3 regions of the Streptomyces sp. NPDC026206 genome follow, and region 2 is predicted to be linked to each of the others. Evidence: riboswitches for the same ligand, from Rfam matches in the RefSeq annotation. Region 2 holds a riboswitch; each other region holds the start of a gene.
The links. A riboswitch is a leader RNA that binds a small molecule or an ion and turns the genes downstream of it on or off. The one in region 2 is predicted to bind thiamine pyrophosphate.

Region 1 (7,834 bases), on a different contig from region 2:
ACCTACGGGGATGAACCTTTCACCTTCACCGAGTTCGCCTACTTCGCCGAGATGGCCAGAGCGGCCACCTCCGCCGCCCTGGCGCGCGGCTACGCCCTCGTCATCCTCCCCGCCACCTCCCGGCACGACGTGTGGTCCAACGTCGCCCTCGACGGCACCGTCGTCGTGGACCCCTCCGACCACGACCCCGTCGTCTCCGATCTGGTGCGCCAGGGCATCCCCGTGGTCTCCGACGGCCGCCCCGCGGGCTCCCTGCCCGTGACGGCCTGGGTCGACAACGACCACGAGGCCGCGGTGCTGGGCATCCTCGACCACCTCGCCGCCGCGGGCGCGCGCCGGATCGGCCTGCTCACCGGCACGACCACGGACACGTACACCCGTCTGTCCACCACCGCCTATCTGCAGTGGTGCGAGCGCGTGGGCCAGGACCCGGTCTACGAGGAGTACCCCGCCCACGACCCGTGCGCGGGCGCCGTGGCCGCCGACCGGCTGCTCGCCCGCCCGGACCGGCCCGACGCGGTGTACGGGCTGTTCGACCCCAACGGCACCGACCTGCTCGCAGCGGCCCGCCGCTACGGCCTGCGCGTACCGGACGACCTGCTGCTCGTCTGCTGCAGCGAGTCCACCGTCTACGCCACCACCGAGCCGCCCATCACCACGCTGTCGCTCAAGCCGCGCCGCATCGGCACCGCGGTCGTACAACTGCTCATCGACGCGATCGAGGGACTGGACACCGGTCGCCCGGTGGAGCAGGTCATACCCACCGAACTGATCGTGCGGACCTCCTCCGAACGACGCCCTCCACGCACCACCGTCAGCCCGCCGCGCGGACCCGCCGCGAGCTGACCGGGGCGGCGCGGGGCGACCCGCGTCAACCCGGAGTGGACCCGGTGTCCGGCGCACGAGGAGGCGCGTCACCGCTCACAGGAGCCGCCCGGAGCCCGCCTGACCGGCGCGAACGGCTCATCTAACGGATCATTTGGGGAGAAATGACCGGCGATCCCGGTCTCCCGCCCCGATTCACAGCCCCTGGTGCGTCACAACCCGCGACGGTCATTCCTATGATGGGCGCACGACACCACGGACCGCCGTCGACCAGGCCAGGTCCACAAGGTGCACGGCGGCGCGATGGTGGAGGGGTCGATGACTCAGGGGGCCGGTCAGGGACCTGCGGCACGGACCGCGGCGGCGATGCCGCCCTTCCCCGGGTACGCCGCTCCTCCTCCGCTGCCCGGCTACGACCGGGCCGTCCCGCCCCCGCAGGCGGCCCCCGAGTACCCGGAGTACCCGGAGGGGTACACGCCCACCGCGCGTGATCTGCCGGTCATCGGCCGGAGCACCCCTCAGGACGTGCCCACCGTCGAGCTGACCCCGCTGCCCGCTCCACAGCACGAGCCCATGCTCACCGGCCCCGGTCCGCTGTACGTCGTCGGCGACGTCCACGGCTATCTGGACGAGCTGCACGAGGCGCTCGCCGCCCAGGGGCTCATCGACGCCCAGGGCCACTGGGCCGCGGGCAACGCCCGTCTGTGGTTCCTCGGCGACTTCACCGACCGCGGCCCGGACGGCGTCGGCGTGATCGACCTGGTCATGCGGCTGTCGGCCGAGGCCGCGGCCGCCGGCGGCTACTGCAAGGCGCTCATGGGCAACCACGAGCTGCTGCTGATCGGCGCCAAGCGCTTCGCCGACACGCCGGTCAACTCCGGCGCCGGGACCGCCTCCTTCCAGGCCGCCTGGCTCCTCAACGGCGGCCAGCGCACCGACATGGAGCGCCTGGAGGACCACCACCTGCAGTGGATGTCGCGCCTCGACGCGATGGCGCGCGAGGACGGACACCTGCTCGTGCACTCCGACACCACCGCCTACCTGGAGTTCGGCGACTCCATCGAGGCCGTCAACGACTCGATCACCGAGGCGCTGCAGCGCAACGACCCCGACGAGTGCTGGGACCTGTTCCGCAAATTCACCAAGCGGTTCGCCTTCCGCGACGAGGACGCGGGCCCCTTGGCCGTACGGGAGCTGCTGGGCACCTACGGCGGCAGCCGAATCGTCCACGGGCACAGCCCCATCCCCTACCTCCTGGGCGAGGTCGGCACCGAGGACGCGGACGGCGACGACGGCACGCCGATGGTGGACGGTCCGCATCTTTACGCCGACGGGCTGGCGCTCGCCATGGACGGCGGGGTCACCATGGCCGGAAAACTGCTGGTCGTGCAACTTCCGCTGGCCGGCTGAGGGTTCAGCCGGGCGGTCCACGGGCAGGTGAGGAGTTCCACCACCGCGGGGTAATTCGGCAAACACACTGTCACCTCGCGCCGGTGCGGCTCTACCATCGGCTTATCCGTAGCAGGCTCTCCTCCGTTTCCGCCCACTGCCCGGTGGTACCAGCCGGCATCAAGGCCCTACGGAGCATCGGGGGATGCACATGAACAGCGCTCCGCACCTGCTGGCCGAGGACCGCCCGGAATTCGAGCGGGTTCTCGACCAGGCGTTGCGTTCAGCGGACCAGGACCAGGAGATCAGCGCACTCGCCGCCGCGATAGGACAGCGGCTCAATACCGAACAACTGCGCACCATGGCGCTCAGCGCCATGACCGCCATCGCGGCCTGCGCGACGGCGGAATACCAGAACTTCGTCAGCGCCCGCGAGGAACTGCGCGCCCGGTCGGCCGCCGCCCGGCCCCAGCCGGTCGCCCGCGCCCTCGCCCACGGCGCCGGCTCCGGCTCCGGCGCGGCGCCCTCGCCCTCCCAGGCATCCGCCGATGTGCCCGGCGACGAGGGAGCGGGCGCCGGCGCGGTCCTCGCCGTGCTGGCCCCGGCCCTGGCGGGGATCGCCGCGCTCCTCTTCCTGCTCATCGGCTACGTCATGCGGACGGTCGGGTCGGGCGACTCCGTCGCGAGTCAGATGATCAACGTCGGCTGGTGGTTCGGCGCCTTCACCGCCGCCGGGGTGCTGGTCGCCATGTCCGGCATGCTGCGCACCGCCCTGCGCAACGGCCGGCAGCCGGAGGAGGACGCCCCGGGGGCCGACCGTCTCACCGAGGAGACCGACCGCGCCCGGGAGGCGTGGCGGCAGGCGCTGCTGGACCGCGGCATCCTGCCCTTCCTCCGGGAGGCACTGGCCAATGGGCCGGGAGCACCACGCTCCTCATACGTTCGCAGGCAACCCTCCGGTCCCAGCCGCACCCCGCACCTCGGCTACTCCCGGCCCGGTTTCTCCAGCCCCGACAGCGATCCGTCCTCACCCACCCGGACGGGCTTCACGAGCCCCGATTTCACCGGCCCCGACTTCGGCGGCCCGGAGCGCCGGCCCGAATAGGGCGGGCGCTCCGGGCCGTTCACTTCACGACCTGCAGGCGGGGTTCAGTCCGCGATCGGCAGATACACCGAGGCGCCGCCCAGGGCTGAGGTGTGTCCGATGGGTCGTCCCGTTCGTGCCTACAGGACATGCCCTGGTGATGCAGTGGCGTTCGAGGTGGGCGCCGTCAACCGTGAGCAGGCGTCGGAGTGCTGCCCGCTCAATTGGCCCGTGATCTTCACGGGGAAATGGACCTGCCTGCTGGAGCACCTTGCTCCATAGCCTCAGGGGCATGACACATAGAGTCGACTTCTACTTCGATCCCATTTGTCCGTTCGCTTGGATCACCTCGCGCTGGATCCTTGAGGTGGAGCGCCACCGTGACCTCGATCTGCGCTTCCGGGTCATGAGCCTGTCCGTACTCAACGAGGGCCGGGCCGATCTGCCCGAGCGGTACCGGCGGTTGCTCGACGTGGGCTGGGGACCGGTGCGGGTGTGCGTGGCTGCGGCGCGGGAGCACGGTGAGCACGTGCTGCGTGAGTTGTACACCGCCCTCGGCACACGCATCCACGTCGCCGACCGCGAAGCATCCGACGCCGTTATCCGGGAAGCACTGGCCGAGGCCGGCCTTCCGGAGGCACTGGCTGACGCGGCACACACTGCGGAGTACGACGAGGACCTGCGCAAGAGCCACCACGAGGGCATGGACCCGGTCGGCGAAGAGGTCGGCACCCCTACCCTGCACATCGACGGTGTCGCGTTCTTCGGCCCCGTCCTGACCGCGATCCCTCGTGGAGAGGAAGCCGCCCGACTCTTCGACGGTGCACGGCTGCTGGCCGGCTACCCGAAGTTCTTCGAGCTCAAGCGCACCCGCACAGCTGGCCTCGACTTCAGCTGAGTCGACGGCGAAGGCGAAGGGCGACGACGACGGCCGTGGACCAACCGGCCGGATCGCGGATCGGTCCAACTCCCGATCGGCGCGTGCCCATCTGGATGTGATCACGACTAGCTGATCACCGTGCTGCTGCACTGCGTCACCAGCACAACTGAAGACGATCGAGATCCGCAGTGTTGGGAATCCCTGATGTGACTCTGACCGCGATTTCGTGGCGGTCACCGGGTGAACCTGTCACGTTGGGATCGAGCGTCCCAACTGCCGCCGTTCCGCAACCGGCTCATTCACGGAACCGCGGGCAGAGCCAATTTCGAAGATCTCTGTCAGCAGGCGTGACCTACCGGTCTCAAGCCGCGAATGAGCTGCGCGGATACTGCCCCTGACAGGAACGCGGAGCCCTGGCCGCCGAGCACGACCAGGGCCTCAGCGCGGGGATGGGACCCTGGCAGGTCAATCAGCCAGGGGCAGGTAGACACGGTTGCCCGCCTCAGCGAACTCCTTGGACTTCTCCAGCATCCCCGCTTCGATCTCTGCGTCACTGGCCGGACCCGCCAGGTCGGGGGCGAACTGCTCTGTGATGCTTCTGCTGATTTTCATCGAACAGAACTTCGGACCGCACATCGAGCAGAAGTGCGCCGTCTTCGCCGGCTCGGCCGGCAGCGTCTCGTCGTGGAAGGCACGGGCCGTGTCCGGGTCGAGAGCCAGATTGAACTGGTCCTCCCAGCGGAATTCGAAACGCGCGTCGGAGAGGGCGTCGTCCCACTCCTGCGCGCCCGGGTGCCCCTTGGCCAGATCCGCCGCATGCGCGGCGATCTTGTAGGTGATGACGCCGGTCTTCACGTCGTCGCGGTCCGGCAGGCCCAGGTGCTCCTTCGGCGTGACGTAGCAGAGCATCGCGGTGCCCCACCAGGCGATCATCGCCGCGCCGATCCCCGAGGTGATGTGGTCGTACGCCGGTGCGACGTCCGTCGTCAGGGGGCCGAGCGTGTAGAACGGCGCCTCCTCGCAGATCTCCTGCTGGAGGTCGATGTTCTCCTTGATCTTGTGCATCGGGACGTGGCCCGGGCCCTCGATCATCGTCTGCACGTTGTGCCGCTTGGCGATCGTGTTGAGTTCGCCGAGCGTCTTCAGCTCGGCGAACTGGGCCTCGTCGTTGGCGTCCGCGATCGAACCGGGGCGCAGCCCGTCGCCGAGGGAGTACGTGACGTCGTACGCGGCGAGGATCTCGCAGAGCTCCTCGAAGTTCTCGTAGAGGAACGACTCCTTGTGGTGCGCCAGGCACCACGCCGCCATGATCGAGCCGCCGCGCGAGACGATGCCCGTCTTGCGGCGCGCGGTCAGCGGCACGTAGCGCAGCAGCACGCCCGCGTGGACGGTCATGTAGTCGACGCCCTGCTCGGCCTGCTCGATGACCGTGTCCTTGTAGATCTCCCAGGACAGTTCCTCGGCCTTGCCGTCGACCTTCTCCAGCGCCTGGTAGAGCGGGACGGTGCCGATGGGCACGGGGGAGTTGCGCAGCACCCACTCGCGGGTGGTGTGGATGTTGCGGCCGGTGGAGAGGTCCATGACCGTGTCGGCGCCCCAGCGGGTCGCCCAGGTCATCTTCTCCACCTCCTCCTCGATGGAGGAGGTCACGGCGGAGTTGCCGATGTTGGCGTTGACCTTCACCAGGAACTTCTTGCCGATGATCATCGGCTCGATCTCCGGGTGGTTCACGTTCGCCGGAAGCACCGCGCGCCCGGCCGCGATCTCCTCGCGGACGGTCTCGGGAGAAACGTTCTCCCGGAGGGCCACGTACTCCATCTCCTCGGTGATCTCGCCACGGCGCGCGTACGCGAGCTGGGTCACCGCGGCGCCGCCGCGGCCCCGGCGGGGCTGGCGCGGGCGGCCGGGGAAGACGGCGTCGAGGTTCTTCAGGCCACCGCGCGGCGACGTGTGCTTGATGCCGTCGTCCTCCGGGCGCATGGGCCGCCCGGCGTACTCCTCGGTGTCGCCCCGGCCGATGATCCAGTTCTCCCGGAGCGGGAGGAGGCCGCGCCGGACGTCCGTCTCGACGGCCGGGTCGGTGTACGGGCCGGAGGTGTCGTACAGCTGTACGTCCTGCCCGTTGGTGAGGTGTACTCGCCGCACCGGAACCCTGAGGTCCGGCCGCGAGCCGGTCACGTAGTCCTTGTGCCAGCCGATGTCCCGGCCGGTTTCGGACGTGCGTGCATCCTGCGAGGTCATGAGACCAGTCTCCCTACGCCGGCATTACCCGGTAACAGGTTCGGCGGTCGACGCAGCGGCGTCCGTACGTGCTTCCGTACGGAGGTCAGCGCCCTCTCAGCCCGGTGCTCCGAGCTCCCGCGATTGCAAAAGGTGGCACCACGCTAGCGCCTTCCGCTGCGGGCCTGCCAGGGGGGCTTGCGATGATCGGGGGGTGACCCCCACTGACCGCACTCCCCCCGCCCCCCACTCCCACGGCCATGGCCACGGGCACTCCCACAGCCATTCCCACGGCCCTGCGAAGCCCGTTTCGGCACATCTGCGCAAGGTGATCGCGGCCGTGCTCATCCCCTTCGCCGTCGCGGTGGTGACCGGCCTGATAGTCCTCTGGCCGGGTGGCGCGCCACCGCACCAGCCCACCGGGCTGGGCCTCGACCAGAAGACGGAGTCGGGTCGGGTGGTGAAGATCGAGGAGTTCGACTGCCCCAAGCCGGGCGGCCGGCCACCCCAGCAACAGCAGGCACCGCCCGGGGCGCCGCCCCCGGCGGAGGGACCGTGCGAAAAGGCCACGATCGAGGTCGCCTCGGGCCCGGACAAGGGGAAAACCTTCACGGAGGTCGTGCAGCCGAACGCTTCCCGTCGCTACGACGTCGGGCAGAAGGTGATCCTGGCGTACGCGCCGAAGGCCCCGGAGAATCTGCGCTATTCGGTCACGGACGTGGACCGGACCATGCCGATGATGCTGCTCGCGGGCATCTTCGCGGTCGCGGTCGTGGTGGTGGGACGGCTCCGCGGGATCTTCGCGCTGGTGGCCCTGGTGATCAGCTTCGGGATACTGACGCTGTTCATCCTGCCGGCGATCCTCCAGGGCTCCAATCCCCTGCTGGTCGCCGTGGTCGGCGGCAGCGCGATCATGTTGATCGCGCTCTACATGTGCCACGGGGTCACGGCCCGGACGTCGGTGGCGGTTCTGGGCACCCTGATGTCCCTGCTGGTCATCGGCCTGCTCGGGTCGCTGTTCATCGAGTGGGCGCACCTGACGGGCAATACGGACGACCAGACCGGCCTGGTGCACGGCCTGTACCCGCAGATCGAGATCCGCGGCCTGCTGCTGGCCGGAATCATCATCGGCTCGCTGGGTGTGCTCGACGACGTGACGGTGACGCAGACCTCGGCGGTGTGGGAGCTGAAGGAAGCCGACCCGGCCGCGAATTGGCGCAAACTGTACGGCTCGGCCATGCGGATCGGGCGGGACCACATCGCTTCGGTGGTCAATACGCTGGTTCTGGCCTACGCCGGAGCGTCGCTCCCATTGCTGTTGCTGTTCTCCATCGCGGACAGTGGGGTGGGGACGGTGGCGACGAGCGAGATCGTCGCCGAGGAGATCGTTCGCACGCTGGTGGGCAGCATCGGGCTGGTGGCCTCGGTTCCGGTGA
Region 2 (7,834 bases):
CGGAGTTGGATGCGGTCTTCGGCCCGGGTCCGTCCGGCGCCGGGCCGTACCGGCCGACGGTGACGGTGCTGCGACCGGACGACCCCGGGACGCGCCCGGACGGCGCTCACGAGGCCGTGACGCTCACCGCCACGGTCGCGCCGCAGGGGCGGGTCGACTGGCGCGAGGAGCGGACGGCCGGCGAGTTCGCGGACCGGCTGGTCCGGGCCGCCGAGGCGGCCGTACCGCGGCTGCGGGAGCGGCTGCTGTGGCGGGAGGTGCGCACCCCGGCCGACGCGGAGGCGGCCACCGGTGCCGAGGGAGGCGGGGTGCCCGCGCCCGTACTGGCCGGCGGCCGGGGCGCGTTCCTACGTCCCGGCAACGCCACCCGGCTGCCCGGGCTCTACCGCGTGGGCGGTTTCGCCCATCCCGGCGGGGGGCTGGCCCACGCCGGGATGTCGGGCGCCCTGGTGGCCGGCCTGATCGTCGACGGGGCCGACTGGCGCGGCTCGCAGTAAGGGCGCCGGCGTACGTCAGTAGCGGTAACCCTGCTCGTCGTAGCTGTAGCCGGGCAGTTGCTGCGGCGGGTAGGGCGGCTGCTGTCCGGGCTGGGCCTCGGGCTGTGCGTCCGGCATGGCCGGGAGCTCGTCGTCCCGCTGCTGCGGCACCCAGACGCCGCCGGGCGGGGTGTCGATGTCGTACTGCGGGGGCGCGTACGCCTCGGCGGGGTAGGTCCCCGCGCCGTACTGCTGCTGCGGGTAGGGCTGCTGCTGGCCGTAGCCGTCGTACTGCTCGTAGGACGGGGGCCGGTTGCCGATGTAGGGGTCGGAGTAGGAGGCGTACTGCTGCCCCTGGCCGTAGTCGAACTGGCCGGCGTAGCCGCCCTGGGCGGGCGCTCCGGCGGTCTGCGTGCTCTGCCCGCCGCCGTACGTCTCGTACGGGCCCGTGGCGTAGCCGGAGGTGTCGTAGCCCGCGGCCGGGGGGTGTTCGGCGGTGGGCTGCTGGGGCACGTTGGGCACGAGGTCCGGGATACCGCTGTCCGCGGCGGGGACGGCCGGGACCGCGTCGGGACCGGAGGCCGGGAGCGTGGTGTCGGGGACCGGGGGCGGCGGCGGGGACGCGGGGCGCTCGGCCTTGCGGCGGCGCCCGGCACCGGCCTTTCCGCTGCTCCGGCCCGCGGCGGCACCGGCCTTTCCGCTGCTCCGGCCCGCGGCGCGGCTCCTGGGGGCCACTGCCTCGGTCTCGTCGGTGCGGCGGAGGGCCCAGCCCCGGGAGAAGCCTCGGCGGAAGGAGAGCGTCACGAAGCTCTGGCCCACCGCGAAGGCGACAGCACCCACCACGATGACGGCCACGGAGGGGATGACCACGCCCGCGACCACGCCGAGGAAGCCGACGAAGGCGAGAAGCCGCCAGCGCAGCCGCGCCTTGTACTGCAGCAGCACCTCGCCGAGCAGCCAGAGCGCGACGACCCCGAACGCGATGTAGAGGACCGTCCAGCCCATTAGCGCCCCTCTCGTCCGGCCGCCGTCGCCGGCCGGCCGTCAGGACCGCTGGTGCAGTCCCAGATTCTCGTAGATCTCCAACGTGGCCGTGGAGTGGTTCAGGGTAATGAAGTGCAACCCGGGAATCTCCTCGGCCATCAACCGGGCACACAGCTCCGTCGCGTACTCGATCCCGATTGAGCGTACAGCCGCCGCGTCATCCTTCACCGCGAGGATCCTCTCCGCCAGGTCCGGGGGGAACGCCGCGTTGCTGAGCTGTGCGAATCGTTCAATTTGTCGCACGTTGGTGACCGGCATGATTTCCGGAATGATCGGAGTGTCACAACCTGCCGCCGCAACCCGGTCACGCAGCCGGAGGTAATCCTCGGGGTAAAAGAACATCTGGGTGATCGCGAAGTCCGCGCCCGCCCGGCATTTGTCGACGAAGTGCCCGATATCCGTCTCCCAGTCCGTGGAGCGGGGGTGCATCTCGGGGAAGGCGGCCACGCCCACGCAGAAATCACCCGACTCCTTGATGAGCCGGACCAGGTCGGCCGCGTAGCGCACGCCCTCGGGGTGCCGCACCCACTCGGCCAAGGGGTCGCCGGGCGGGTCGCCGCGCAGCGCGAGCATGTTGCGGATGCCGACGTCGGCGTACTGGCCGATGATGTTGCGCAGTTCGGCAACGGAGTGGTTGACCGCGGTCAGGTGGGCGACGGGGGTCAGGGTGGTGTCGGTCGCGATCCGCTCGGTCGCCCGCACGGTGCCCTCACGGGAGGACCCGCCGGCGCCGTAGGTCACCGAGACGAAGGTGGGACCGACGGCTTCGATGCGCCGGATGGCGTTCCACAGCGTCCGTTCACCCTTCTCCGTCCTGGGGGCGGCGAACTCGAACGAATACGAGCGCTCGCCGGAGGCAAGCAGGTCACGCACGGTGTGAGCGTGGTCCGTCCTGGTGGAGGCAGTGCCAAGGGCCATACCGGCAAGTTAACCAGCGGGCTCGGGCACCCCCAAGCCGGATCGGCGATATGCCCTTTTCGCCCGGCTGCTGTCCAGCGCCTGTCTCACGCCTCGGACGGCGACGGTCCCACGTGGGCGCGGATCCGCGCGGCGAGCCGTGCCGTGGCCTCGCCCGGGTCGTCCGCCTCGGTGATGGCCCGTACCACCACGACGCGTCGCGCGCCCGCGTCCAGGACCTCGTCCAGATTGCCCTCGTCGATCCCGCCGATCGCGAACCACGGCCGTTCGGGCCGCAGGGACGCGGCGTAGCGCACCAGGGACAGCCCGGGGGCGTGGCGGCCGGGTTTGGTCGGGGTCGGCCAGCAGGGGCCGGTGCAGAAATAGTCCACGCCGGGCTCGGCGACGGCGGCGGCCACCTCGGCCTCCGCGTGCGTGGAGCGGCCGATCAGCACCTCTTCGCCGAGGATCGCCCGGGCGGCCGGCACCGGCAGGTCGCCCTGGCCCAGGTGCAGCACGCCGGAACCGGCGGCGTGCGCGACGTCCGCGCGGTCGTTGACCGCCAGGAGCCTGCCGTGGCGGCGGGCGGCGTCGGCGAAGACAGCGAGGTGCTCCAGCTCCTCCCCCGCCTCCATGCCCTTGTCGCGCAGCTGGATGATGTCGACGCCGGAGGCGAGGACCGCGTCCAGGAACTGCGGCAGGTCGCCCTGGCGCCTGCGCGCGTCGGTGCACAGGTACAGCCGGGCGTCGGCGAGGTGCTCGCGCGCGGTGGCAGGCATCGGGTCTCTCCCCCGGGTCGGCGGCGTACGGGCCGGGGGCGCCCCTTCGGCGCCCCCGGCCCGTACGCCGGACGGTTTCAGTGGATCTCGGTCAGACGGCGAGCGCCTGGGCGCGGCGCTTCACCTCCGTGCCGCGATTCTCGCGCAGCGCCTGCGCGGGGGTGCCGGGGAGGGTGGGGTCGGGGGTGAAGAGCCACTCCAGCATTTCCTCGTCGCTGAAGCCGTCGTCCCGCAGCAGCGTCAAGGTCCCGGCCAGGCCCTTGACGACCTTGCCGTCGCCGATGAAGTCGGCGGGCACCATGAGCACTCGGTTCTCGCCACGGCGCACCGCGATCAGCTGGCCTTCCTTGATCAGCTGCCGGACGCGCGTCACCTCGATACCGAGATTCTCTGCGATATCGGGGAGGTTGAGCCAGGCGGGGACGAGAGCATCGATCTTTGCGTCAATCTCGGTCACGGGACAAGCCTGCCATCCGCGACTGACAGCCGGTAGCCGGGTTGACCCGAGCCGGGCCCGGAACCCCCGCGGACGTCACTCCACCGGGCGCTCAGAGCACGGCGGACTTCAACGGAACGGAGGCGTCGGCAGCCGTGGCGCGGTCCAGGGCGGCGCCCTTCTCGATGAGCTTGCGCCCCTGGGCCAGGTCGCGCGGGCGCCCCACCGCCAGCAGGGCCACCAGGACGCCCGCGCGCAGCCAGCACACCGCCCAGGCCGCCGTGGAGGGGTCGCCGCGCCACAGGAGCTCGTCGGCGGCCGCGTGGTGGCCCGCGTACTGCACGAAGCGCCCGAACTGCTCGGACCAGAAGTAGGGCACCGGGTCGTACACCGGGCCGCCCGCACCGTGGACGATGTTCTCGGCGACGGTCCGCGGCCCCTGCAGGGCGTTGTCCCAGTGGTGCACCAGCAGCCGCTCCCCGTAGCGGGCCGAGGGGAAGGAGGCGCAGTCGCCGACCGCGTAGACGTCCGGCAGGCAGGTGCGCAGCCGGTCGTCGGCGGCGACGGACCCGTCCGCCGCGAGCTCGATGCCCGAGCCGGCCAGCCAGCCCGTCGCGGGCCGCGCCCCGATGCCGACGACCACCGCGTCCGCGGGCAGGCGCGTGCCGTCGGCCAGGACGACCGCGCCCTCCTCCACCGCGGCCACGCGCGCGCCGGTGAGCAGCCGCGCTCCGCTCTCGGCGTACCAGTCGGCCATGTGGGCGGCGACCTCGTCGGGCATGGCGCCCGCCAGCGGCCGGTCCGCGGCCTCGACGACGGTCACCCGGCAGCCGGCCTCGCGCGCGGCCGTCGCGAACTCCGCGCCGATCCAGCCGGCCCCGACGGCGACGACGTCGCGCTGCCGGGTCAGGACCGGGCGCAGTCGTTCGGCGTCGTCCACGGTGCGCAGCACATGGACGCCCGGCACGTCCTCGCTGCCGGGCAGGGCAATGGGTTCGGCGCCGGTGGCGATGACCAGGACGTCGTAGGGCACGGGGCCGCTCCGGGTCTCCAGCACGTGGTCGGCGGCCCGCAGCCCGGTGGCCTCCAGGCCGAGCCGCAGGTCGATGCCGAGCGAGTCGAAGTCGACCTCGAAGGCGGAGCCCTCCGCCCGGCCGAGCAGGACGGCCTTGGACAGGGGCGGCCGGTCGTAGGGCTGGTGGGGCTCGGCGCCCAGCAGGGTGATCGCGCCGTCCCAGCCCTGCTCCCGCAGGGCGACCGCGGTCTGCACCCCGGCCACGCCCGCGCCGACGATGACGACGACGCGCCGGTCACTGAAGGTGTTCGTCTGCTCGCTCACCCGGTCAACTCTAGGGCGGCGGTCCGCGTCCGCCCGAGCACCGCGTGCCGAGATCTCTGACACAGCGTCACCGTGTCCGGCCGTCCGCCGCCCGGACGTCCCGGCCGGGTCCGCGCCCGCGACCGCGCCGCCCGTCCTGCCGCAGGCGCGGCGCGGCCACCCTTACGGCCGGTCCTCGGCGCGTACTAGGGTGGCCGCTGCACGCACTCGCGGGAGCCCGGACGCACCGGGCTGAGAGGGAGGCTGGACGGCCTCCGACCGTACGAACCTGATCCGGGTCATGCCGGCGAAGGGAGGGGCTGGACGCCCATGCACGCGCATCGCACTGCCGCGCATCATTCCTGCGACGTCCTCGTCATCGGCGGTGGCGTCATCGGCCTGGTCACGGCCTGGCGCGCCGCCCAGCGGGGCCTGCGCACCGCCGTCGCCGACCCGGCGCCCGGCGGTGGCGCGGCACACGTGGCCGCCGGGATGCTGGCCGCCGTGACCGAGCTGCACTACGGCGAGCAGACGCTGCTCGCCCTCAACCTCGCCTCGGCGCGGCGCTACCCGGCGTTCACGGCCGAGCTGGAGGAGGTCAGCGGCCAGGACACCGGCTACCGCGCCTGCGGCACGCTCGCCGTCGCCCTCGACGCCGACGACCGGGCGCACCTGCGGGAGCTGCACGCCCTGCAGCAGCGGTCCGGTCTGGATTCGCAGTGGCTGTCGGGGCGCGAGTGCCGCCGCCTGGAACCGATGCTCGCGCCCGGCGTGGGCGGCGGGCTGCGTGTGGACGGCGACCACCAGACCGATCCCCGGCGGCTGGCGGGGGCCCTGCTGACGGCCTGTGAGCGGGCCGGGGTGGTCTTCCACCGGACGCGGGCGGCGCGGGCCGTGCTCGCCGCGGGCCGGGCCGTCGGCGCCGAGCTGGCGGACGGCACCCGCGTCGCCGCCGGGCAGACCGTGCTGGCGGCGGGCAGCCTCAGCGGCCGCGTCGAGGGGCTCCCGGCGGACGTTCTGCCTCCGGTCCGCCCGGTCAAGGGCCAGATCCTGCGGCTGCGCGTCCCGGACGCCTACCGGCCCTTCCTGTCCCGGACCGTACGGGCGGTCGTCCGCGGCACCCCGGTGTACCTGGTGCCGCGCGAGAACGGCGAGCTGGTCGTCGGCGCGACGAGCGAGGAGCTCGGCTGGGACACCACCGTGACGGCGGGCGGCGTCTACGAGCTGCTGCGCGACGCCCACGAGCTGGTGCCCGGCATCACCGAGCTGCCGCTGGTGGAGACCCTCGCCGGGCTGCGCCCCGGCTCCCCGGACAACGCCCCGCTGCTCGGGCCGACCGGCCTGCCCGGGCTGCTCGTGGCCACCGGGCACCACCGCAACGGTGTGCTGCTCGCGCCCGTCACCGGAGACGTGATGGCCGAGGTGCTCACCACCGGACGGCTGCCCGAAGAGGCCCGCCCGTTCTCCCCCCGACGCTTCACCCCCTCCCCCATGGCCTCAACGGCATGGGAGGTACCCCCATCCCAGGAGCAGCCCGCATGACCGGCAGCGAAGTCACCACCCACACCATCGGCATCAGCGTCAACGGAGAGCACCGCGTCGTCCCCGCGGGGACGACTCTCGGCGGACTCGTCTTGACGCTCACCAGCGCGCACAGCGGCGTCGCCGCCGCCGTCAACGAGGCCGTGGTCCCGCGGGGCCAGTGGCACGTCACCACGCTCGGCGGCGGCGACCGCGTCGAGGTCCTCACCGCGGTGCAGGGGGGCTGATCAGCACAGATGGCAGACGATCTGCTCACCGTCGCGGACGCTTCCTTCACCTCCCGGCTGATCATGGGCACGGGCGGCGCCCCCAGCCTCGACGTCCTCGAACGCGCCCTCGTCGCCTCCGGCACCGAGCTGACGACGGTCGCCATGCGCCGCCTGGACGCCACCGTGCGCGGCTCGGTGCTCTCCGTCCTGGAGAAGCACGGCATCCGGGTGCTGCCGAACACGGCGGGCTGCTTCACCGCCGGCGAGGCGGTCCTCACCGCCCGGCTGGCCAGGGAGGCGCTCGGCACGGACTGGGTCAAGCTCGAAGTGATCGCCGACGAGCGCACCCTGCTGCCCGACCCGATCGAGCTGCTGGACGCGGCCGAGATCCTGGTGGACGACGGCTTCACCGTGCTGCCGTACACCAACGACGACCCGGTCCTGGCCCGCAAGCTGGAGGACGTCGGCTGCGCCGCGATCATGCCGCTGGGCGCGCCGATCGGCTCCGGCCTGGGCATCCGCAATCCGCACAACTTCCAGCTGATCACCGAGCGCGCGGGCGTGCCGGTGATCCTGGACGCGGGCGCGGGCACCGCCTCCGACGCCGCGCTGGCCATGGAGCTGGGCTGTGCGGCGGTGATGCTCGCCTCGGCCGTGACGCGCGCGCAGGAGCCGGTAATGATGGCGGAGGCCATGCGGCACGCGGTGGAGGCGGGCCGGCTGGCCCACCGGGCGGGCCGGATTCCGCGCCGTCACTTCGCCGAGGCCTCGTCCCCGGTGGCCGGCATGGCGGTGCTGGACCCGGAACGTCCGGCTTTCTGACCGGCCCTCCTGTCACTGTTCGGCTTCAGAAAGCGTGAGCGAGGCCCATCGCGTACGGGGTGCCGGTCATGGCTCGTAAACTCCTATGCCGTGGATACGACCCTGCCGGACCCCCTTGTCGATCACCTGCTCGACGGCCGCTACCGCGTCGAGGCGCGGGTGGCCGTGGGCGGCATGGCCACGGTCTACCGAGCCGTGGACACCCGGCTCGACCGGGTGCTCGCCCTGAAGGTGATGCACCCCTCGCTCGCCGCCGACGCGGCCTTCGTGGACCGTTTCATCCGCGAGGCCAAGTCCGTCGCCCGGCTCGA
Region 3 (7,834 bases), on a different contig from region 2:
CGACTCCGCGCGTCCGGTCCCGCGCATGCGCAGCCCGAAGGCGACGTTGCCGGCGACGTCCCGCTGCGGGAAGAGCTGGTGGTCCTGGAACATCAGGCCCACCCCGCGCCGGTGCGTGGGCACCCCGCTCTGGTCCCTGCCCGCCAGGAGGACCCGGCCGGCGTCCGCACGCTGCAGTCCGGCCACCACGCGCAGCAGCGTGGACTTGCCGCTGCCGCTCGGCCCGAGGACACACACGGTCTCGTGCTCGGCGACGGCGAGGGAGACGGCGTCCAGGGCCGCGCGCCCGCCGAAGCGGACGCCGACGTCCTCCAGGCGCAGCAGATCCTGTTCCGGCAGGGGCATCTAGAACTCTCCCGTACGGTCGGTGCGCACACGCTCCAGCACCAGCAGCGCCACCGCGCACACCAGCATCAGGACCGTGCTGAGGGCCATGGCCTGGCCGTAATTGAGCTCGCCGGGACGGCCGAGCAGCCGGGCCACGGCCACCGGCAGGGTGGGGCTGTCGGGGCGGGCGATGAAGACGGTCGCCCCGAACTCGCCCAGCGACACGGCGAACGCGAAGCCCGCCGCCACCGCGAGCGCCCGCCCGACCAGCGGCAGATCCACCTCGCGCCAGGCCCGCAGCGGCGAGGCGCCGAGCACGGCCGCCGCCTCGCGCAGCCGGACGTCCACCGCGCGCAGCACCGGCAGCATGGTCCGTACGACGAAGGGCACGCCCACCAGCGCCTGCGCCAGCGGCACCAGGATCCAGGAGGTGCGCAGGTCCAGCGGCGGCTCGTCCAGGGCGATGAGGAAGCCGAAGCCGACGGTCACGGCGGACGTGCCCAGGGGCAGCATCAACAGCGCGTCGAAGCCCCGTACGAGCCGGCCCTCGCGCCTGGTGAGCGCCGCCGCGGCGAGCCCGCCCACCACCACGGCGACGGCGGTGGCGGCCAGCCCGTACGCGAGGGAGTTGCCGATCGTCTCCAGGGGGGCGACGAGGAAGGTGCCGCCGTTGTCGCCCGCCGAGGCCAGGGCGCGGTAGAAGGCCAGGCCGTAGCCGTCGGGGCCGTCGAAGGAGCGCAGGACGAGCACGACGAGCGGTACGAGCAGGAGCAGCGCGACGACGGCCAGCACGGACGCGAGCAGGGCCCACTGGGCCGCACCGCTCGGTCGGCGGGCGGTGCGCGAGGCGTCCACCAGCTTCAGCGTCGACTCCCGCCGCCGCACGGTCCAGGCGTGCACCGCCAGCAGCGCGGCCACGGCCACGAACTGCACGAGGGTGAGGACGGCGGCCGTGGGCAGGTCCAGCAGCTGCGCGGTCTGCTGGTAGATCTCCACCTCCAGCGTGGCGTAGCGCGGGCCGCCGAGGATCTGGACGACGCCGAAGGAGGTGAAGGTGAACAGGAAGACCATCAGGGCCGCGGCTGCCACGGCCGGGCCCAGCGCGGGCAGGGTCACCCGCCGCCAGGCGGCGAAGCGGCCTGCGCCCAGCACGCGCGCCGCCTCCTCCTGCCGCGGGTCGAGCTGCGCCCACAGGCCGCCGACGGTGCGGACGACCACGGCGTAGTTGAAGAAGACGTGGGCCAGCAGGATCGCCCAGACCGTGGTGTCCAGCCGCACCCCCCACAGCTCGTCCAGCAGCCCGCCGCGCCCCAGCAGCGCCAGGAAGGCCGAGCCGACGACGACGGTCGGCAGCACGAAGGGGACGGTGACCACGGCCCGCAGCAGTTGCTTACCGGGGAAATCGAAGCGTGCGAAGACGTACGCGCCGGGGAGCGCGAGCAGGAGCGTGAGCGCGGTCGAGGCGGCCGCCTGCCAGGTGGTGAACCACAGGACGTCGCCGATGCGGGGATCGGTGACGACCTCGCCGATGCGGGCGAACTGCCACCGGCCGCCGTCCTTCAGGCCCCGGGAGACGATCAGGGCGACGGGGTAGGCGAAGAAGACCCCGAAGAAGGCGAGCGGCACGGCCATCAGGCCGAGCCGCGTCGCCGTCCGCCGGGGCCCGCTCGTACGGGCGGCCGGCCGGGCCGCTGTTCCGGGGCCCGCCTGGGGGCCTACTTCAGGACGAGCGAGGACCATTCCTTGACCCACTGGTCGCGGTTCTTGGCGATCTTCTCGGGGGCGAGCGTCTCCGGCTTGTCGATCCGCGCGCCGTACTTGGTGAAGACCTCGGGCAGCTTCGCGTCCTGGTTGACGGGCCTGACGTACATCTGCAGGGGCATGTCCTCCTGGAACGTCCTGCTCAGCAGGAAGTCGATCAGAGCCTTGCCGCCCTCGGTGTTCTTGGCGCCCTTGAGGAGACCGGCGAACTCGGTCTGACGGAAGCAGGTGCCGGTCGCCACACCGGTCGGGCCCTCCGCGGGCTGCGGCTCGACGCCGACCACCTCGGCGGGCGGGCTGGAAGCGTAGGAGACGACGAGGGGCTTGTCGCCCTTGGCCTTCCGGCCGGCGGCCGAGCCGGAGAAGCGGTCGTTGTAGGCCTGCTCCCAGCCGTCGACGACCTCGACGCCGTTGTCCTTCAGCTTCTTCCAGTAGTCCTTCCAGCCGTCGTCGCCGTACTTGGCGATCGTGGCGAGCTGGAAGGCGAGGCCGGGAGAGGAGGTGGCGGAGTTCTCGGTGACCAGGAGGTTCTTGTACTCGGGCTTGGCCAGGTCGTCGAAGGACTGCGGCGGGGCCAGCTTGTGGTCCGCGAAGTAGGCGCGGTCGTAGTTGACGCAGATCTCGCCGGTGTCGACGGGCGTGACGCGGTGCTCGGCGGCGTCGGCCCGGAAGTCCTCGGGGACGCGGTCCAGGCCCTTGGCCTCGTACGGCGCGAACAGGCCCTTGTCGAGCGCGCGGGAGAGCAGGGTGTTGTCGACGCCGAAGAAGACGTCGCCCTGCGGGTGGCTCTTGGAGAGGATGGCCTGGTTCACGGCCCGTCCGGCGTCGCCGCTCTTGAGGACCTCGACCGTGTAGCCGGTCTGCTTCGTGAATTCCTTGAGGACGGGCTCCGAGGCCACGAAGGAGTCGTGCGAGACCAGGGTGACGGTCTTGCTCCCGGACTCCCCCGCTCCCTTGTCGCCGGAGCCGCCGCACGCGGCCAGGGCAGGCAGGCCGAGCGCGGCGACGGCGGCCGCGCCGAGGGCACGCCGAAGGCTGGTGTTCATGGTGGTGCTGACTCCCTACGCCGGTATGACCCGGATCAGGTCCGAGGGTCTGCGGGCCGTGCCGCACTCTCAGCGCTTGCTGCGCTCCCCTGTCGGATTGTTCATTTGTACGAGCTGATGCAGGTGGACAGTATCAGCGCTCGGTGGCGGCCAGCTGCCCGCATGCCCCGTCGATCTCCTGGCCCCGCGTGTCGCGCACGGTCACGGGCACGCCGTGCGCCGCGATCGCCTCGACGAAGGCCCGCTCGTCCTCCGGCCGGGAGGCCGTCCACTTCGAGCCGGGCGTGGGGTTGAGCGGGATGAGGTTGACGTGTACGCGCTTGCCCTTGAGGAGCCGGCCGAGCAGGTCGCCGCGCCAGGCCTGGTCGTTGATGTCGCGGATCAGGGCGTACTCGATGGAGATGCGGCGGCCGGACTTCTCCGCATACTCCCAGGCGGCGTCGAGGACCTCGCGGACCTTCCAGCGCGTGTTGACGGGCACCAGGGTGTCGCGCAGCTCGTCGTCGGGCGCATGCAGCGAGACCGCCAGACGGCACTTGAAGCCCTCGTCGGCGAAGCGGTGCATCGCCGGGACCAGGCCGACGGTGGAGACCGTGATGCCGCGCTGGGACAGGCCCAGGCCGTCCGGCTCGGGGTCGGTGAGCCGGCGGATGGCACCGACGACGCGCTTGTAGTTGGCCAGCGGCTCGCCCATGCCCATGAAGACGATGTTGGACAGGCGCGCGGATCCTCCCGGCACCTCGCCGTCGCGCAGCGCGCGCATGCCGTCGACGATCTGGTGCACGATCTCGGCCGTCGACAGATTGCGGTCCAGACCCGCCTGGCCGGTGGCGCAGAACGGGCAGTTCATGCCGCAGCCCGCCTGGGAGCTGATGCACATGGTGACCCGGTCGGGGTAGCGCATGAGCACGGACTCGACCAGCTTGCCGTCGTGCAGACGCCACAGGGTCTTACGGGTGGTGTCGTCGTCGCACGAGATGTGCCGCACCACGCTCATCAGGTCCGGCAGCAGCTCGCCCGCGAGCTTCTCGCGGGCCGCGGCCGGGATGTCCGTCCATGCCGCCGGGTCGTGCGCGTACCGGGCGAAGTAGTGCTGGGACAGCTGCTTGGCGCGGAACGGCTTCTCGCCGATCGCGGCCACGGCCTCGCGGCGCTCGGCAGGGGTGAGGTCGGCAAGGTGCCGCGGGGGCAGCTTGGCCCCGCGAGGGGCGACGAACGTCAGTTCTCCAGGCGCGGGGGCCATGAGCAAAAACTCCTCATTACGACGAGAGCGGATAATCTCCGCAATCGCGGAGCCGGCGGCAGGACGATGCCGGAACCCGTAGATCTCACGAGGGGGCACCGCCCAGCGGCAGCCGGGAACCCCCGCTGGCGCGGGGCCGGAAAAGGGCCCGCCGCGCAGCGACGAGCCCTTCCAGGGTACCTGGCATGAATCCAGGCCGATTCGATCTATGCCGAGCCGACGAAGGCGACCATCAGCAACCAGACCACCGGCGCCGTCGGCAGGAGCGAATCCAGCCGGTCCATGATCCCGCCGTGGCCGGGCAGCAGCGCGCCCATGTCCTTGATGCCCAGGTCCCGCTTGATCATGGACTCGCCGAGATCGCCCAGCGTGGCGCTGACCGCGACCGCGAGACCGAGCAGCAGGCCCTGCCACCACACGCCGTCGTCGATGAGGAACCGCATGCACAGCGCGCCCCCCACCATGGCGAACATCACGGCGCCGAGGAGCCCCTCGCGGGTCTTGCCGGGGCTGATGCGCGGGGCGAGCTTGTGCTTGCCGAAGCGCCAGCCCACCGCATAGGCCCCGGTGTCGCTGACGACCGTCAGGATGAGGAACGTCAGCACCCGCCAGGCGCCGTCCTCCGCAGCGAGCATCAGCGCCACGAACGTGGCGAGGAACGGCACGTAGAACGCCGCGAAGATGCCCGCCGTGACGTCCTTGAGGTAGTCGTCCGGCGGCTCGGTCATCCGCCAGACCAGCACCGCGAGCGCGGTGAAGGCCATGGCCACCCACGCACCCTCGGGACCGCTGGCGTAGCCCGCGACGGTCATCGCGGCGCCGCCGATGGCGAGCGGCACCAGGGGAGCCCTGATGGCCTTGCGCTCGGCGAGCCGGGAGGTCAGCTCCCACAGCCCGACCACCACGGCGAGGACGATCACGCCGAGGAAGACGGGCTTGTAGATGAACAGAGAGGCGAGGATGACGGCACCGAGGCCCACCCCCACCCCTATCGCGGCACGCAGGTCGCGGCCGGCGCTCTTCTTGGCCTTGGCCCCCTGGGGGGCGGCAGGCTCCTGCGGCCGGATGTCGGGCTCCTGTTCATCGCGGAACAGGGGGCCGCCGATGTGCGCGGCCCCCTGGTCACGGTCGGCACCGTCGTCCTGGTATCCGCCTGCTCCGGGCACAATGGGCATGGGCCGAGTCTGCGCCGCGGCGCCCGCCTCGTGCAGAGGACCCGCCGGTGGGGGCACCTCCCGACGGTAGTCGGGCGAGGGCCCCTGGTCGATGGACCCCCAGTGGCCGGCGCGCGGCGGGGTTCCCCAGGATGCGTCGTTCATCAGACCTCGAGCAGCTCGGCTTCCTTGTGCTTGAGCAGCTCGTCCACCTGCGCCACGTACTTGGCGGTGGTGTCGTCGAGCTCCTTCTCCGCGCGGCGGACCTCGTCCTCGCCGGACTCCTTGTCCTTGACGAGCTTGTCGAGGGTCTCCTTGGCCTTGCGGCGGATGGAGCGGATGGAGATCTTGGCGTCCTCGGCCTTGGTCTTGGCGACCTTGACGTATTCCTTGCGACGCTGCTCGGTCAGCTCCGGAAAGGACACCCGGATGATGTTGCCGTCGTTGCTCGGGTTGACGCCGAGGTCGGAGTCGCGGATCGCCTGCTCGATGTTGCGCAGCGCGCTCTTGTCGAACGGGGTGACCACGGCCATGCGCGGCTCGGGCACCGAGAACGACGCCAGCTGGTTGATGGGCGTCAGCGCACCGTAGTAGTCCGCCACGATCTTGTTGAACATCGCCGGGTGCGCACGCCCGGTGCGGATCGCCGCAAAGTCCTCCTTGGCGACCACGACGGCCTTCTCCATCTTCTCCTCGGCCTCGAGGAGGATCTCTTCGATCACCACTTGCTCCTGGTGTTATCAGTAAGCAGAGCCTCGCCCCTGCGCGCGTCTTCTCCTGCACGGTGTCCGACCGGCAGGCAGTTGTCCATCCCCGTGCCGAGGTCTTCCCACGGCACCGGGTTGCCGCCCGTGACCCTTCGGTGCTCGGGACGGGCGGCGGTGCGGGCTCAGGCCCGCGTGGCCTGGTCGCTCACGAGCGTGCCGATCTTCTCACCCTTCACCGCACGCGCGATGTTGCCCTCGGCCAGCAGCTCGAAGACCAGGATCGGCAGCTTGTTGTCCATGCACAGGCTGATGGCGGTGGCGTCGGCGACCTTGAGGCCGCGGGCGAGCACCTCGCCGTACTCCAGCGCGTCGAACTTCACCGCGTCGGGGTTCTTCTTGGGGTCGGAGTCGTAGATCCCGTCGACGCCGTTCTTGCCCATGAGGATCGCCTCGGCGTGGATCTCCAGGGCGCGCTGGGCGGCGGTGGTGTCGGTGGAGAAGTACGGCATGCCCATGCCGGCGCCGAAGATCACGACGCGGCCCTTCTCCAGGTGGCGCACGGCGCGCAGCGGGATGAACGGCTCGGCGACCTGGCCCATGGTGATGCCGGTCTGGACCCGCGTCTCGACGCCTTCCTTCACCAGGAAGTCCTGGAGGGCGAGGCTGTTCATCACGGTGCCGAGCATGCCCATGTAGTCCGAGCGGGCCCGGTCCATGCCGCGCTGCTGGAGCTCTGCGCCGCGGAAGAAGTTGCCGCCGCCGATGACCACGGCGATCTCGTAGCCCTCGCGGACCACGGCCGCGATCTCGCGGGCGATGGCGTGCACGACGTCGGGGTCGACGCCCAGTCCGCCGCCACCGGCGAAGGCCTCACCTGACAGTTTCAGCAGGAACCGACGCGTCTTGCCCTGGTCGGTGCTCTTGTCGTCGGCGGCCTGCTTGGCGTCCGCGCCCTGGTTCATTGGAGTTCTCCTCGTGCACATACGAAGAAGGCCATTGCCGGATGGATCCTTTCGGTTCCTCTGCGGCAATGGCCTCCTCGTCACATCAGCGGCCGGCCGGTGGACGGTCGGCTGCATACGACCCTAGCGGGTCGCGGGTCATTCGCTGTCCTGCGAGGGCTCAGGCGCCGACGCGGATGCGGGCGAAGCGCTTCAGCGTGACACCGGCCTCGTCCAGGATCTTCTGGACGGTCTTCTTGTTGTCCTTGGCGAACGCCTGGTCCAGCAGGACGCTCTCCTTGAAGAAGCCGGTGACGCGACCCTCGACGATCTTCGGCAGGGCGGCCTCGGGCTTGCCCTCCTCGCGAGCGGTGGCCTCGGCGACGCGGCGCTCGTTCTCGACGACGTCGGCCGGGATCTCCTCGCGGGAGAGGAACTTCGGCGCGAACGCGGCGATGTGCTGCGCGACGTCCTTGGCGACCTCGGCGTTCTCCTTGTCCAGCTCGACCAGCACGCCGACCTGCGGGGGCAGGTCCGCGGCGGTGCGGTGCATGTACGCGGAGACGTAGCCGCCGGCGAACTGCGCGAAGCGGTCGACGACGATCTTCTCGCCGAGGGTGGCGTTGGCCTCGTCCACGAACGCCTGGACGGTCTT

Region 1: linked by a shared signal. The riboswitch ahead of thiC (phosphomethylpyrimidine synthase ThiC) and the one ahead of thiO (glycine oxidase ThiO) in region 2 are both predicted to bind thiamine pyrophosphate.
Region 3: linked by a shared signal. The riboswitch ahead of AB0F13_RS11680 (thiamine ABC transporter substrate-binding protein) and the one ahead of thiO (glycine oxidase ThiO) in region 2 are both predicted to bind thiamine pyrophosphate.

Annotation. Positions count from the first base shown of each region.
Region 1 is NZ_JBEZYL010000003.1:297,536-305,369, reverse strand. It holds gene AB0F13_RS07765 (LacI family DNA-binding transcriptional regulator) at 1-846, shown strand, start outside; gene AB0F13_RS07760 (metallophosphoesterase) at 1,144-2,235, shown strand; gene AB0F13_RS07755 (hypothetical protein) at 2,426-3,319, shown strand; gene AB0F13_RS07750 (disulfide bond formation protein DsbA) at 3,591-4,196, shown strand; gene thiC (phosphomethylpyrimidine synthase ThiC) at 4,644-6,419, opposite strand; TPP riboswitch at 6,413-6,550, opposite strand; gene AB0F13_RS07740 (YibE/F family protein) at 6,613-7,834, shown strand, end outside.
Region 2 is NZ_JBEZYL010000009.1:136,294-144,127, reverse strand. It holds gene AB0F13_RS15845 (NAD(P)/FAD-dependent oxidoreductase) at 1-497, shown strand, start outside; gene AB0F13_RS15840 (hypothetical protein) at 513-1,481, opposite strand; gene metF (methylenetetrahydrofolate reductase [NAD(P)H]) at 1,521-2,438, opposite strand; gene thiE (thiamine phosphate synthase) at 2,525-3,196, opposite strand; gene AB0F13_RS15825 (Rv2175c family DNA-binding protein) at 3,288-3,653, opposite strand; gene AB0F13_RS15820 (FAD-dependent oxidoreductase) at 3,745-4,971, opposite strand; TPP riboswitch at 5,171-5,283, shown strand; gene thiO (glycine oxidase ThiO) at 5,281-6,492, shown strand; gene thiS (sulfur carrier protein ThiS) at 6,489-6,719, shown strand; gene AB0F13_RS15805 (thiazole synthase) at 6,729-7,523, shown strand; gene pknB (Stk1 family PASTA domain-containing Ser/Thr kinase) at 7,614-7,834, shown strand, end outside.
Region 3 is NZ_JBEZYL010000006.1:66,827-74,660, forward strand. It holds gene AB0F13_RS11670 (ABC transporter ATP-binding protein) at 1-345, opposite strand, end outside; gene AB0F13_RS11675 (iron ABC transporter permease) at 346-1,959, opposite strand; gene AB0F13_RS11680 (thiamine ABC transporter substrate-binding protein) at 2,043-3,134, opposite strand; TPP riboswitch at 3,130-3,235, opposite strand; gene rlmN (23S rRNA (adenine(2503)-C(2))-methyltransferase RlmN) at 3,268-4,377, opposite strand; gene AB0F13_RS11690 (phosphatidate cytidylyltransferase) at 4,584-5,696, opposite strand; gene frr (ribosome recycling factor) at 5,696-6,253, opposite strand; gene pyrH (UMP kinase) at 6,421-7,200, opposite strand; gene tsf (translation elongation factor Ts) at 7,361-7,834, opposite strand, start outside.